2 regions of the Blastococcus sp. SYSU DS1024 genome follow, and region 2 is predicted to be linked to the other one. Evidence: predicted binding sites of a transcription regulator. Region 2 holds the regulator's gene; the other holds the start of a gene.

Region 1 (7,508 bases), on a different contig from region 2:
GAGGCCCGGGTCGACCGGGCCTGGGCCACGCTGGACGCCCAGCTGCAGCGCCGCGCCGGGCTGGCCGAGGAGCTGGCCCGCCACCACCCCGCGACCCTCGCCGCCGAGGTCCGGCTCGCCCTGGTGTCCCACGCCGCGGAGGCGCGTGAGGCCCGGGACCGGGGGGACCGGGAGCTGGCGGAGAACGCGCTCGGGCACGCACTGCGCGAGCTGCCGCCCGGCCTGCCGGGCGTCCCCGCCGCGCTGCGCACGGACCTGGCGGGCACCCATACGCGGGTCGCCCTGGCCCGCCGGTTCTACAACGACGCCGTGCGCGACACCCGTGAGCTGCGCGGCCGGCGCTTCCCCCGCTGGGCGGGGCTGCACCGGACGGTCCCGCTGCCGCGCTACTTCGACATCGACGACCGGCTGGACGACGTGACCAAGGACGCCGACGTGGCCGGCCGCCTCGCCGGCTGACGCCCGTACGGTGGGGGTCCCCCGTTCTCGACCCCAAGGCGGAAACCAGTGACGACGCAGCCCGACCCGTCCGGCGCCCGGACCGGTACCGACCGCGTGAAGCGCGGCATGGCCGAGCAGCTCAAGGGCGGCGTCATCATGGACGTGGTCACGCCGGAGCAGGCCCGGATCGCCGAGGACGCCGGCGCCGTCGCGGTGATGGCGCTGGAGCGGGTGCCGGCCGACATCCGCGCCCAGGGCGGCATCGCGCGGATGAGCGACCCGGACATGGTCCAGGGGATCGTCGACGCGGTCTCCATCCCGGTGATGGCCAAGGCCCGCATCGGCCACTTCGTCGAGGCGCAGGTGCTGCAGGCCCTCGGCGTCGACTACATCGACGAGTCCGAGGTGCTCACCCCCGCGGACGAGGCGCACCACATCGACAAGCACGCGTTCACCGTCCCGTTCGTCTGCGGCGCCACCGACCTCGGCGAGGCGCTGCGGCGCATCTCCGAGGGCGCGGCGATGATTCGCTCCAAGGGCGAGGCCGGCACCGGCAACGTCGTGGAGGCCACCCGGCACATGCGGTCGATCCGGGCCGGCATCAAGGCGCTGGGCACCCTCGACGAGACCGAGCTGTTCGTCGCCGCCAAGGAGCTGCGGGCGCCGTACGACCTGGTGGCCGAGGTGGCCCGGCTCGGCAAGCTGCCGGTGGTGCTGTTCACCGCCGGCGGGATCGCCACCCCGGCCGACGCGGCGATGATGATGCAGCTCGGCGCCGAGGGAGTGTTCGTGGGCTCGGGCATCTTCAAGTCCGGCGACCCGGCGCAGCGGGCGGCGGCCATCGTGCAGGCCACCACCTTCTTCGACGACCCCGACGTGATCGCCAAGGTCTCCCGCGGCCTGGGGGAGCCGATGGTCGGGATCAACGTCGCGACGCTGCCGGAGAGCGAGCGGTACGCCACCCGCGGCTGGTGACGTACGACCCGGGGGTGGGACGGGACCGCATCGCGGGCCTGGACCTCGCCCGCGGGCTGGCCGTGCTGGGCATGTTCGGTGCCCACCTGGGCATCAGCGGCGAACTGCGCGCGGACCCGTCGACGTGGGCCGCAGTCGTCGACGGCCGGTCCTCCATCCTGTTCGCCACCCTGGCCGGCGTCTCGATCGCGCTGCTCACGGGACGGTCCCGGCCGGTCGACGGCGTCGACCTGGTCCGGGCCCGGCTGCGCATCGTCGTCCGGGCCGCGTGGATCGTCGCGATCGGCGCGGTGCTGGAGTGGCTGGACACGTTCGTCGCGATCATCCTCGGCGTCTACGGTGCGCTGTTCGTGCTCGCTCTGCCCTTCCTCCGCCGGCCGCCGCGGCGGTTGCTCGTCGCCGCGGGGGTCGTGGCCGTTGCCGGGCCGCCGCTGAACGCGTTCCTCGGGCAGGTCCTCTCGGTCGCCGACGCGGAGTCGCACTACGTCGCGGAGCTGCTGGTCACCGGCGCCTACCCGGCGATGCTGTGGCTGGCCTTCGTGCTCGTCGGGCTGGCCGTCGGCCGGCTGGACCTGGGTGCCGCGGGCGTCCGGGCGCGCCTGGGCGGGGCGGGCGCGGCCGCCGCCGTGCTGGGCTACGGGGGCGGCTGGGCGAGCACCCGGGCCGTCGCCGACGGCGTCCCGTCCACCGGTCCCCGGGAGGGCTTCGCCTCGCCGGTGGGGGAGTGGGAGGCGGCGTGGCTGACGGGGGCCGAGCCGCACAGCGGCACGACCTTCGAGCTGGTCGGGTCGTGCGGTGTCGCCGTCCTCGTGATCGCCGGGTGCCTGGTGCTCGCCGACCGGTTGCCGCTGCTCACCGCTCCGCTGCGCGCGGTCGGCGCGCTGGCGCTGTCGGTCTACACCGCGCACATCGTCGTCATCTGGGCGCTCGAGACGGCCGATCCCGGCGCCGCGGACGGCGCCGACGTGTGGCTGGCGTTCGTCGTGTCCGCGCTCGCGGTGGCCGGCATGTGGCGGTGGAAGCTCGGCCGGGGGCCCCTGGAGCGGCTGCTGACCTGGAGTTCGTCGCGCGCCGCCGCCGTCGAGCCCACGCGGCGGACCTGAGCGGGCACGGGCAGGGCCCGGCGCGCCCCGCGGGGCGCGCCGTACCGTCGGACCTCGTGTCCACCCCCTCCACGCGACCCGAGATCGGGGTCCTGGCGCTGCAGGGCGACGTCCGCGAGCACCTCGCCGTGCTGCGGGCCGAGGGCGCCGAGCCCCGGCCCGTCCGCCGCCCGGAGGAGCTGGCGGAGGTGGACGGCCTGGTCCTGCCCGGCGGCGAGTCGACGACGATGGCCAAGCTCGCCGACCGGTTCGGCCTGCTCGAGCCGCTGCGCGACGCCGTCCGCGCCGGGCTGCCCGCCTACGGCACCTGCGCCGGCATGATCCTGCTGGCCGACCGGCTGGTCGACGCCCCGCCGGGCCAGCCGACGCTGGGCGGACTCGACGTCACCGTGCGGCGCAACGCCTTCGGCCGCCAGGTCGACTCCTTCGAATCGCACGTCGAGCTGGCCGGAGTCGAGGGCGGGCCGCTGCACGCCGTCTTCATCCGCGCGCCGTGGGTGGAGCAGGCCGGGCCCGGGGTGCAGGTCCTCGGGCGGGTCGTGGGCGGAGCGGCCGACGGTAGGATCGTCGCGGTCCGCCAGGGCGACGTGGTGGCCACCAGCTTCCACCCCGAGCTGACCGGGGACCGCCGGGTGCACGCGCTGTTCGTCGACATCGTGCGCGCGCACCTGGCCGACGCAGAGAGGGGAGAGCCGTGAGCGGCCACTCCAAGTGGGCGACGACCAAGCACAAGAAGGCCGGGATCGACGCCAAGCGCGGCAAGCTCTTCGCCAAGCTGATCAAGAACATCGAGGTCGCCGCCCGCACGGGCGGCGGTGACCCCGCCGGCAACCCGACGCTCTACGACGCCATCCAGAAGGCGAAGAAGAGCTCGGTGCCCAACGACAACATCGACCGGGCGGTCAAGCGCGGATCGGGCGCCGAGGCCGGTGGCGTCGACTACCAGGGCATCACCTACGAGGGCTACGCGGCCGGCGGTGTCGCGGTGCTCATCGAGTGCCTCACCGACAACAAGAACCGCTCGGCCATGGAGGTCCGCACGGCCATGACCCGCAACGGCGGGTCGATGGCCGACCCCGGCTCCGTCTCCTACCTGTTCTCCCGCAAGGGCGTGGTGGTCGTGCCGAAGACCGGTGACGTCGACGAGGACAGCGTGCTGCTGGCGGTGCTCGACGCCGGCGCCGAGGAGGTGCGCGATCTGGGCGACGTCCTGGAGGTCCTCTGCGAGCCGACCGACCTGGTCGCCGTGCGCACCGCGCTGCAGGACGCCGGCATCGACTACGACTCCGCCGAGGCGGGGTTCCAGCCCAGCGTGCAGGTGGAGCTGGACGCGGAGGGTGCGGCCAAGGTCTTCCGGCTGATCGACGCCCTCGAGGACTGCGACGACGTGCAGAACGTCTACGCCAACTACGAGGTGTCCGACGAGGTCATGGAGCAGGTCACCGCCAGCGCCTGACGACCGACCCCGGTGCACCGCCTCCCGGGCGTGTCGGGGTCGCCGTGCCGGAGCGGCCGGTTAGCCTCGGTCGAACATCAGTTCGGCCGACGGGAGCGTGACCATGCGGGTGCTCGGTATCGACCCGGGCCTCACCCGGTGTGGGTGGGGCGTGGTCGACGGGCGCCCGGGGGCGCGGCCGACGGCGGTCGGCGTCGGCGTGGTCCGCACCCTGGCCGAGCTCGACCTCGAGCTGCGGCTCCTGGAGCTGCACACCGCCGTCACGGCGCTGCTGCGTGAGCACCGCCCCGACGTGGTGGCGATCGAGCGGGTGTTCACCCAGAACAACAAGGGCACCGCCACGGGCACCGCCCAGGCGGCCGGGGTCGCCGCCCTCGCCGCCGCCCAGGCCGACCGGCCGGTCGCCTGGCACACGCCCAGCGAGGTCAAGGCGGCCATCTCCGGCAACGGCCGCGCGGACAAGGAGCAGGTCACCCTCATGGTCACCCGGGTCCTCGGGCTCCCGGCCGCCCCGAAGCCGGCCGATGCCGCCGACGCCCTGGCGCTCGCGGTCTGCCACGCGTGGCGCGGTCCGGCGCAGCAGCGCCTGCGCACCGCGGCGCTCGCCGGCGGGATCGGTGCGCCGGTGCGCGCCACCAGCACGCTGCCGCGGTGGACGGGGGTGGCGGCGCGATGATCGCCAGCGTGAGCGGCCGGGTGGCCGCGGTCTCCCCGGACGGCGCCGTCGTCGAGGTCGGCGGGATCGGGCTGGCGGTGCAGTGCACCCCGGGCACGATCGCCCGCCTGCAGGTGGGGGAGGCCGCCCGGCTGGCCACCAGCCTCGTCGTGCGCGAGGACTCGCTCACCCTCTACGGCTTCGCCGACGACGACGAGCGCCAGCTGTTCGAGCTGCTGCAGACCGCCAACGGCGTCGGCCCGCGCCTCGCGCAGGCGGTGCTGGCCATCCACCCGCCGCGAGAGGTCCGGCGGGCGGTGTCGACGGCCGACGTCAAGGCGCTGATGCAGGTGCCGGGCATCGGCAAGAAGGGTGCCGAGCGGCTGATCCTGGAGCTGCGCGACCGGCTGGGCTCCACGGCCACCGACACCTCGCTCGACGCGCCCGCGCCCGCGGGGCTGCCGTCGGTGACCCCGGTGGCGCCCTGGCGCGACCAGCTGACCAGCGCGCTCGTCGGCCTCGGGTGGAGCGGCAAGGAGGCCGAGGGCGCGGTCGGTCAGCTCGCCCCGGTCGCCGACGAGCAGCTCGCCGCGACCGGGAGCGTGGAGGTCGCGGTGCTGCTGCGGCGGGCGCTCCAGCTGCTGGGTAGGTCGTGACCGCGCCGTTCGACCGGTCGTTGACCGGTGAGCTGGCCTCCGACGCGGCGCCGGAGTGGTCGGTGTCGCCGCAGGCCGGTGAGGAGGAGCGGGTCGTCGAGTCGGCGCTGCGCCCGCACTCGCTCGACGACTTCATCGGCCAGCCCAAGGTCGCCCGTCAGCTGGCCCTGGTGCTCGAGGGGGCGCGCCGGCGGGGGCGCACGCCCGACCACGTCCTGCTCTCCGGCCCGCCCGGGCTGGGGAAGACCAGCCTCGCGCTGATCATCGGCTCCGAGCTCGGCACCTCGGTGAAGATCACCAGCGGTCCGGCGATCGAGCGGTCCGGCGACCTCGCGGCGATGCTGTCGAACCTGGCGCCCGGTGACGTCCTCTTCATCGACGAGATCCACCGCATCGCCCGCCCCGCCGAGGAGCTGCTCTACATGGCGATGGAGGACTTCCGGGTCGACGTCGTCGTCGGCAAGGGCCCCGGGGCGACGGCGATCCCGCTGGAGATCAACCCGTTCACGCTGGTCGGCGCCACCACCCGTGCCGGGCTGCTCACCGGCCCGCTGCGCGACCGGTTCGGCTTCGTCGGCCAGATGGAGTTCTACGAGCCGGCCGACCTGCAGCGGGTGCTGGCCCGCAGCGCGGCGCTGCTCGGGGTGGAGCTGACCGACGAGGGGTCGGCCGAGATCGCCGGTCGCTCCCGCGGGACACCGCGCATCGCCAACCGGCTGCTGCGCCGGGTGCGCGACTACGCCGAGGTGGAGGCCGACGGCCGGGTCACCCGTGCGGTCGCCGAGGCCGCGCTGGCCCTGTACGACGTGGACCACCTGGGCCTGGACCGGCTGGACCGGGAGGTGCTGGACGCGCTGGTCGGCAAGTTCGGCGGCGGCCCGGTCGGCGTCGCCACCCTGGCGGTGGCCGTCGGCGAGGAGCCGCACACCGTGGAGGAGGTGTGCGAGCCGTTCCTGGTGCGCGCCGGGCTGCTGGCCCGCACGCCGCGCGGGCGGGTCGCCACCGAGGCCGCCTGGGCGCACCTGGGGCGGCCGCTGCCGGCCGGGGGTGTCCCCCTCGGCCGGGTCACAGCAGACCCACGGGCACCGGGGTCGTCGTCAGACACCCTCTTCGACGCCTAGACTCCCGGACGCTGGCGCGCAACTCGCAGGCCGGGCCGTGCGCGTCCCGCCTGGTCGCCGCGCGCACGGCAACCGACGCACCCGAGCGGTCCCGTCCCGGGCCGCACCACCGCGAGCCACCAGTCGCGGAAGAGAGGCACACCTGTCGTGGAGTACTTCCCGCTGATCATGCTGGCCCTGCTGGCCGTCGTGCTGTTCGTGCTGCCCGCGCGGCAGCGCAAGAAGATGCAGGAGCAGCACGCGGCTCTGCTGGCCTCCCTCACCGTCGGCACCCCGGTCATGACGACCAGCGGGATGCACGGCACGGTGGCCGGGGTCGGTGAGACGACCATCGACCTCGAGATCTCGCCGGGTGTCGTGGCGACCTTCGCCCGCCAGGCGATCCTCGAGGTCCGCCGCCCGGCCGGGTCCGCGCCGTCCGACGAGGACCCCGCGCGCCCGGCCGACGGCACCGTCTGACCCGGGAGACCTCCGTGGCCAACCGCACCCTCCCCGCGGGGCGCTACTTCGGCGCGTTCGTGCTGATCGTGGCCCTGCTCTACGGGCTGGTCTTCTTCACCGGGGACACCCGTACGCCGCAGCTCGGCCTCGACCTGCGGGGCGGCACGACGGTGACCCTGACCGCCCGCACCCCCGACGGCCAGGCGCCGGCCCAGGAGGACCTGGAGCTGGCCCGGCGCATCATCGAGCAGCGGGTCAACGGGCTCGGCGTCGCCGAGGCATCGGTGGTCACCGAGGGCGACTCCAACATCGTCATCTCGGTCCCCGGGGACGACGGCGAGCAGGCCCGGGAGCTCGGCGCCACGGCGCAGCTGCGCTTCCGGCCCGTGCTGGAGGTGGCCCCCGCCGGCCCCGTCGAGGAGGAGCCCGGCGCGGAGGAGCCCGGCACCGACGCCGCGGAGGACCCCGCGGCCGGCGGCGACGCCGTCGCGGACCCCACGCTGCCCGACCCGGACGCCCCCGCCGTCACGCAGGAGGAGGCCGCCGCCGAGTTCGCGACGCTGACCTGCGACGCGGAGGAGCTGCTCGGCGAGGTGAACCGGCCGCAGGACTTCGTGGCCGCGTGCAGCGAGGACGGCACCGTCAAGTACCTGCTCGGCC
Region 2 (7,508 bases):
CGTAGTGCTCCGGGCGCAGGGTTGGCGCGTCCACGACGTGGCCGTGCTCGGCGATGTACTCGACGATCGCCTCGATCTGCTCCTCCTGGTAGCCCAGGCTGCGCAGTGCCCGCGGCACCGTCTGGTTGACGATCTGCATGGAGCCGCCGCCGACCAGCTTCTTGAACTTGACCAGCGAGAAGTCCGGCTCGATGCCGGTCGTGTCGCAGTCCATCATGAAGCCGATCGTGCCGGTGGGCGCCAGCACCGAGGCCTGGGCGTTGCGCCAGCCGTTCTCGGCGCCGATCTCCAGGCACTCCTGCCACTGCTGGGTGGCAACCTTCAGCACGTCGGCGTCGTCGGCGCCGACCGGGCGGATGGCGTCGTTGGCCGCGGCGTGCTTGCGCATGACCCGGGCGTGGGCGTCGGCGTTGCGGGCGAAGCCCTCGTAGGCGCCGACGATGCCGGCGAGCTCGGCCGAGCGCCGGTAGGCGGTGCCGGTCATCAGCGAGGTGATCGCCGCGGCCAGCGTCTGGCCACCGCGCGAGTCGTAGGCGTGGCCGGTCGCCATGAGCAGCGCGCCCAGGTTGGCGTAGCCGATGCCCAGCTGCCGGTAGGCGCGGGTGGTCTCGCCGATCGGCTCGGTCGGGAAGTCGGCGAAGCAGATCGAGATGTCCATCGCGGTGATGACCAGCTCGACGGCCTTCACGAAGCTCTTGGCGTCGAACGTGCCGTCGTCCTTGAGGAACTTCATGAGGTTCAGCGACGCCAGGTTGCACGAGCTGTTGTCCAGGCTCATGTACTCCGAGCACGGGTTGGACGCGTTGATGCGGCCGGTCTCGGGGTTGGTGTGCCAGTCGTTGATCGTGTCGTCGTACTGGATGCCCGGGTCGGCGCACTCCCAGGCCGCCTGGGTGACCTTGCGGAACAGGGTCTTGGCGTCGACGGTCTCGATGACCGATCCGTCGAGGCGCGCCCGCAGGCCGAACTCGTCGCCCTCCTCGACCGCACGCATGAACTCGTCGGAGACGCGGACCGAGTTGTTGGCGTTCTGGTACTGGACGCTGGTGATGTCCTTGCCGCCCAGGTCCATGTCGTACCCGGCGTCGCGCAGCGCGCGGATCTTGTCCTCCTCGCGCGCCTTGGTCTCGATGAACTCCTCGATGTCGGGGTGGTCGATGTCGAGGACGACCATCTTCGCCGCGCGGCGGGTGGCGCCACCGGACTTGATCGTCCCGGCAGATGCGTCCGCGCCGCGCATGAAGCTGACCGGGCCGGAGGCGGTGCCGCCGGAGGAGAGCAGCTCCTTGGAGGAGCGGATGCGGGAGAGGTTCAGGCCGGCACCGGAGCCGCCCTTGAAGATCAGGCCCTCCTCGCGGTACCAGTTCAGGATCGAGTCCATCTCGTCGTCGACGGCGAGGATGAAGCAGGCGCTGACCTGCTGCGGCGCGCTCGTGCCGACGTTGAACCAGACGGGCGAGTTGAAGCTGAAGTACTGGTGCAGCAGCATCCAGGTCAGCTCGTGCTCGAAGACCTCGGCGTCGCCCTCGGTGGCGAAGTAGCCGTGCTCGCGGCCGGCCTCGGTGTAGGTGAGCACCACGCGGTCGATGAGCTGACGCAGGCTGGTCTCGCGCTGGGGGGTGCCGACCGCGCCGCGGAAGTACTTCGTGGTGACGATGTTGGTGGCGTTGATGCTCCACTCGGCCGGGAACTCGACACCGCGCTGCTCGAAGTTGATCGAGCCGTCCCGCCAGTTGGTCATGACGACGTCACGACGCTCCCAGGTCACCTCGTCGTACGGGTGGACACCAGCGGTGGTGAAGACACGCTTGATCTTGAGGCCCTTGGCCCGGCTGGGAGTCTTGGCGCTGCGGCGGGTGCGGGCGCCGGCCACGCGGTCGTCGGTCTCGGTCATGGTGTGGAGCTCTCCCTGGTCGTGTGTCGCGTGGTGCTTCGCGGGGCTGCGCGGTGGGGCTGCGCGGTGTCGGATCGGGGGCTGGGGAAGAGCCGCGATCGGTAACTGCTCGAACTGCTGTCTATCGGGTGGCACCGACAGTTCTCAGGTGCCGGCGCCCGTGCCGGACGGGACGGGTCGCCGGGGTTCGGGCGGGCCCGCCTCCCCCGGCGGTGCGGCGGGCTGCCGGGCCTTCAGCTCGGCGATCTCCCGCTCGAAGTCGGCCACCGAGGTGAAGGAGCGGTAGACGCTGGCGAACCGGAGGTAGGCCACCTCGTCCAGCTCGCGCAGCGGGCCGAGGATGGCCAGGCCGACCTCGTGGCTCGGCACCTCCGCCGCGCCGCTGGCGCGGATGCTGTCCTCCACCTGCTGGGCGAGGAGCTTGAGCTGGTCCTCGTCGACGGGCCGGCCCTGGCAGGCCCGCCGGACGCCGGCCACCACCTTGCTGCGGTTGAACGGCTCGCTGACGCCGTTGCGCTTGACGACGGCGAGCACCGCCTCCTCGACGGTGGTGAACCGCCGCCCGCACGCGGGACAGGAACGACGACGCCGGGTGGTGGCGCCCTCGTCGGCCTCCCGCGAGTCGATGACCCGGCTGTCGGCGTTGTGGCAGAACGGGCAACGCACGGTGGTTCACCTCCCTTCGCGCCGCGCCCGCCACCGGCCGGCTGTGCAACCCCCTGGGGACATCCGGTGGATGCGCCGGGGACAACCTGAGGACCAGCCTGTGGACAGGCTTACAGCTCTGTAACTACTAGATGTAGGGGAACCCTAGGACGGCCCACACAAGATGTGCAAGTGATCCTTCCGTCGGCGTGTTCCACCCCGACACGGCCGTGCGCAGGTGGAACAGCGGTCCCCAGCTGTCACAGGACACGCCGCGACGACGCGCCGAAACCTCGCCCCCGGGCCCCACCCGGACAGGGGCGACCGCGGCGCTCCGCTGCCGCCCCGGCCCCCCGCGGGAACGACCGAGGGGCGCTCGGCTCGACGAGGCTGTGCGCCGATGCGCGGTTCTGGCCCCCAGGGCGGCGCATCGGCGCACACCCTTCGGCGCAGGAGGCGCCCACCGCCCGACCGGCGGCCCGGCGGGCACACGACAGCAGTGCCGAGCCCCCGCGGGCGGGCCCAGCCAGGACCGCCGAACGACGATCAGGCGCTGACCGAGCCGCCCACCCGGGGCCGCCGCGAGTGCGGGATCTGGTCGCTCAGCCGCATCGGTCGGGTCAGGAGATCCTGCTCGAGGTCGGCCGGCGGGGCCCAGCCCCCCGCGGCGGAGCCGGTCTCGACCGGGCTCGCAGCGCGGGCCGCAGGCACCGACCAGCCACCGCCCCGCGGCCGCTCGTCACGGGCTGGGGACGGCGCACCCGGCGCGCTCTCGACGACGGCCGGGAAGAGCTCGGTGTCGGCGGCGCGGTGCCGGCCCACGACCGGGCCGGGCGCAGTGGTCGGAGCGCGGTGCCGACCCGGGGAAGGAACCGGCACCGAGGACGCCGGCGCGCCCCGCGCGGCGTCGCTCTCCGGCGCTCGCCGGCGACCGCCCGACCGGTGGGAGCCGGCCCGCGGCTCGCGGCTGTCGCGCACCAGCGGCAGGCTGGCGGTCGCCTCCACGTCGGTCGACGGACCCTGCTGGAGCGGTGCCACCGACGGCGGGGCGGGCATCGCCTGCGTCACCGGGGGCGCGTCGACGACCGGCGGCTCCGGAAGCCGCAGGTCCGCCAGCTCGGTCCAGAGCGTCTCCTCCACGCCGTCGACGACGACCCGCACCCACATCTGGCACGCGCCGGAATCGTCGTGCCGCCACCCCAGCAGCTCCCCCGCGCACCAGGCACCCGCCTGGTGCACCTCGACGGCCTGGGGACGAGTGGCGAACACCGCGGCGCGGTTCTCCATGACGCTGGACACGGGCGAACCGTATGTGGCCGACGAGCACGCACGGTGAACGCGCCTGCACTGAGGGTTGACGAAGTCGCAGGGTCGCCTTGTGAACACCTTGCCGTCACGCGCTCGCGCCGAGCCCGCAGGGACGTCAGGGCAGCACGAGGACCTGACCTGGGGTGATCGCTGCGGTGTCGAGCCCGTTCAGCCGCTGGATGTCGACGACGACGTCGCGGACGTCGCGCCCGTCGGCGGCCGCACCGGCGATCGACCAGAGCGTGTCGCCCGGCTCGACGATCACCTTCGTCGTCCCCATGAGCTCCAACCCGCCACCTGCCTCCCCGAGGACCGCCTCGCCGACGGCGAGCGCACCCACGGCGAGCAGGAGGGCGAGGACCACCAGCAGACGGCGACCGCGCGCGGTCAACCGGAGCGGTGGCGGCTCCACCCGTGCCCGACCACCACGGGCGGGCGGTCGCTCCGCGGCGGCCCGCAGGTCGTTCGCGCCCGCGAGAGCCGGCGCGGGCCGGGGCCCGGCCGTCTCCGCGTAGGAGCGAGGCGGCGGGAGCACCCGGAGGTGCCGGGCGGGTGGCGGACCGGCACACCGCTCCCCCGGGCCGACCGGCACCTCTCCACGGACCTGTAGTGCCGCGCTGCTCGTCATGTGTTCAGCCCTCCTGGCCGGCACCCGCCGGACCCGAACGTGTGTTCGATTCGAACGCCTGTCCGATGTCTACCGGATGGGGCCGACAGAAGTGGTGCGACACGGGAAAGTTTCGAACACCTGTTTGAAGTGGTCGGCGATCGGCGCTACCGTTCCCCCGACGACGAGGGTCGAGAGCTGCGCGGGGCAGCCGGCGAGGAGGAGACGTGGCGGACTCGAGCAGGACGTCCGGCAACCGGGGCGGCACCGCGGGCGCGACCCCGGGGGCGGCGGACGGTTCGGCGTCGGTGCGGGCCTTTCCCGACCGCGCGGCCGATGGGGACGGGCTGACCCAGCGGCAGCGGCGGGTCCTCGAGGTGATCCGCGACTCGATCGACCGGCGGGGCTACCCCCCGTCGGTGCGCGAGATCGGTGAGGCCGTGGGGCTGTCCTCGGCGTCCTCGGTCGCGCACCAGCTCGCGGTGCTGCAGAAGAAGGGCTGGCTGCGGCGCGACCCCAACCGGCCGCGCGCCTTGGACGTGCGACTGCCCGGGGATGCCGGCCGGCCCAGCGCCGCACAGGTCGAGCCGCCCGTGCTCGGCGACGGAGTGCAGGCAGCCGCGCCCGCCTACGTCCCGCTCGTCGGCCGGATCGCCGCCGGTGGTCCGGTGCTCGCCGAGCAGGCGGTGGAGGACGTCTTCCCGCTGCCGCGCGAGCTGGTCGGCGAGGGAACCGTCTTCATGCTGAAGGTGGCCGGCGACTCGATGGTCGAGGCCGCCATCTGTGACGGCGACTGGGTCGTCGTCCGCCAGCAGCCGACCGCCGAGAACGGCGAGATCGTGGCGGCGATGATCGACGGCGAGGCGACGGTGAAGACGTACAAGCGCCGGGACGGTCACGTGTGGCTGCTGCCGCACAACCCGGCCTACGAGCCGATCCCCGGCGACGAGGCGACGATCCTCGGGCGGGTGGTGTCGGTCCTGCGTCGCGTCTGACCCTCAGGGTCGGCGGCGCAACCTGCCGCCCAGCCAGACCACGACGGTGGCGACGGTGGCGGCGATCAGGGCCGCGGCGATGGGTGAACGGTCCGAGCGGGTGAGCTCGGCGAACGACGGCAGCGGATCACCTTCGGGGGGCGCGCTCGCGGCGGCGGCCCCGGTCGGCAGCGGAACCACGGTGACGGCGCTGGGCAGGCCTTCGCTGGCGACCACCAGCGCCCGGCTGTCGGCGGCGAAGCTGATGGCTTCGCCCTGCGGCGACTCGGGGAGCGCCACCCGCACCGGTTCGCCGGCCAGCGCACCGGGCACGTCCGAGCCGGCCAGCGGCCACACGTAGGCGTCCGTGTAGGTGCGCAGCGCCAGTGCGCTCCCGTCGCCCGCGACCGCTCCTCCGGTGACCAGCAGCTGCCCCGCTCGGCCCACGGGGCCGCCCGGAGTTCCGGTGAGGGTGACGTTGACCGTGCCCACCCGCTCCATCGGCACCGTGCCGCCGTCCACGAGCGCGGCGGTGGGCCGGTAGACCCCGCTGGAGCCGAGCACCTCCTTGGTCACGAGGTACGGCGTTCCGTCCGGAGCCAGGAGCAGCGCCTCGGCGTCGTGCGCGCCGTCGGGGTAGGTCAGCCGGTGCAGCGCCGTCGTGCCGTCGGGCCGCAGCACGTGCAGCGCCACGGTCGGGCGGACGGCGCCGTTGTCGCCGATGTCGGCCACCCACACGCTCCCGTCGGGCGCCACCCCGAGGTCCTCGGGGTCGAACGGGTCGGCCGTCCCGGTCTGGACGTCGACCACCGCGCACGAGGAGTCCAGGCCGTGGACCGCGACCTGCTCGCCGCCGTCGTTGAGGGCGAGCATCTGATCCCCCACGACCACCAGGCCGGAGAGCTCGGCGAGTCGCGGGTCGGTGATGGCGCAGCGGACCTCCGGCGCCGCCTCTTCCGCCGACGCCGGAGCGGGGACGAGCACGGCCAGGGCGCCGGTCAGGGCGCTCGCGACGGCGAGCCGCCGCCGCCGGGCGCGGCTAGGGATTCGCTCGGCCTGCTCGGGCACGTACCCAGCGTGACAGAACCATAGCGTCCAGTGCATGAACCACGCCCAGGAGCACGATCCCGACGGCGGCTCCCACGACCGCGTCGGTGACCCAGTGGAAGTCCAGCGAGACCATCGCCACGCCGGTGGCCACCGGCCCGACGACGCTCAGCCACCAGAAGGTCCGCTGGACCGCCGGCGGGAGCCCGTACTCGACGGCCTGCCAGCGGGCCACCCCCCACATGAGCACCGCGTTGGCGACGTGCCCTGAGGGGAAGGAGGCACCGTCGGGGTGGAAGAAGTAGGAACCGGGGAACGCCGGCGCGGTGCGCCCGACCCCGTGCTTGATCGCGTAGACCCCGGCGGTCAGCACTCCGAGAGCCAGCACCACGCGGACGGCAGGCAGCCAGGTGCCGCGCCGCCAGATCAGGTAGCCGACCAGGCCGGCGAGCACGACCAGGATGGTCACGCGCCCCCCGAGCTGGGTGACCACCCACACCGCCGGGTATCCCGGCGTGTCCCGCAGGCCCCAGTCGCTCACGATCTCGGACACCCGGAGGTCCAGCCGCTCGGACGGGCCGTGGGCGAGCAGGTCGGCGGTGATGAGCAGCGTGACCAGCAGAGCCGCGGCGACCAGCCACCACGGCGGCCGGCCGACGGGGACCACGGGCGCAGCCCGCGGTGCCTCCGTCGCCTGCACGGCTCCCCTGGTCACGCCGCCACGGTACCGGGCCGTGACCGGATCGTGATCAGCGCAGGCCGACCGATCCCGCTCAGCCGACCGGGACCGCGAACTCCTCGAGCACCGCCGCGAGAGCGCCGTCGACCCGGGCGGTCAGGCGGGTCCCGCCGGCCTCGTGCACCTCGCCGAGCACCTCGCCGTCACGGTGCACGCGGGACACCAGGTCCCCCCGGTCGTAGGGCACCAGCACGTCGACGTCGACGTCCGGGTGCGGCAGCCGCTCGGCCACGAGCCGGCGCAGCGCGTCCATGCCGGCGCCGGTCCGCGCCGACACCCAGACGGCGCCCGGCA

What was found. Region 2 encodes LexA, which represses DNA repair genes until DNA is damaged. Its sites were predicted from a motif close to TCGAACANNTGTTCGA; they were not measured.
Region 1: the regulator LexA is predicted to act here: its motif matches at 4,046-4,061, upstream of ruvC (crossover junction endodeoxyribonuclease RuvC).

The regions. Positions count from the first base shown of each region.
Region 1 is NZ_JBJHAA010000007.1:66,596-74,103, forward strand. Features, by position in the region: gene ACI79S_RS08560 (LemA family protein) at 1-459, shown strand, start outside; gene pdxS (pyridoxal 5'-phosphate synthase lyase subunit PdxS) at 508-1,416, shown strand; gene ACI79S_RS08570 (heparan-alpha-glucosaminide N-acetyltransferase domain-containing protein) at 1,431-2,519, shown strand; gene pdxT (pyridoxal 5'-phosphate synthase glutaminase subunit PdxT) at 2,576-3,217, shown strand; gene ACI79S_RS08580 (YebC/PmpR family DNA-binding transcriptional regulator) at 3,214-3,975, shown strand; gene ruvC (crossover junction endodeoxyribonuclease RuvC) at 4,079-4,651, shown strand; gene ruvA (Holliday junction branch migration protein RuvA) at 4,627-5,286, shown strand; gene ruvB (Holliday junction branch migration DNA helicase RuvB) at 5,283-6,407, shown strand; gene yajC (preprotein translocase subunit YajC) at 6,555-6,866, shown strand; gene secD (protein translocase subunit SecD) at 6,881-7,508, shown strand, end outside.
Region 2 is NZ_JBJHAA010000014.1:40,960-48,467, reverse strand. Features, by position in the region: gene ACI79S_RS13820 (vitamin B12-dependent ribonucleotide reductase) at 1-1,894, opposite strand, end outside; gene nrdR (transcriptional regulator NrdR) at 2,039-2,560, opposite strand; gene ACI79S_RS13810 (hypothetical protein) at 3,086-3,838, opposite strand; gene ACI79S_RS13805 (LysM peptidoglycan-binding domain-containing protein) at 3,963-4,259, opposite strand; gene lexA (transcriptional repressor LexA) at 4,682-5,449, shown strand; gene ACI79S_RS13795 (hypothetical protein) at 5,453-6,496, opposite strand; gene ACI79S_RS13790 (phosphatase PAP2 family protein) at 6,468-7,190, opposite strand; gene hflX (GTPase HflX) at 7,249-7,508, opposite strand, start outside.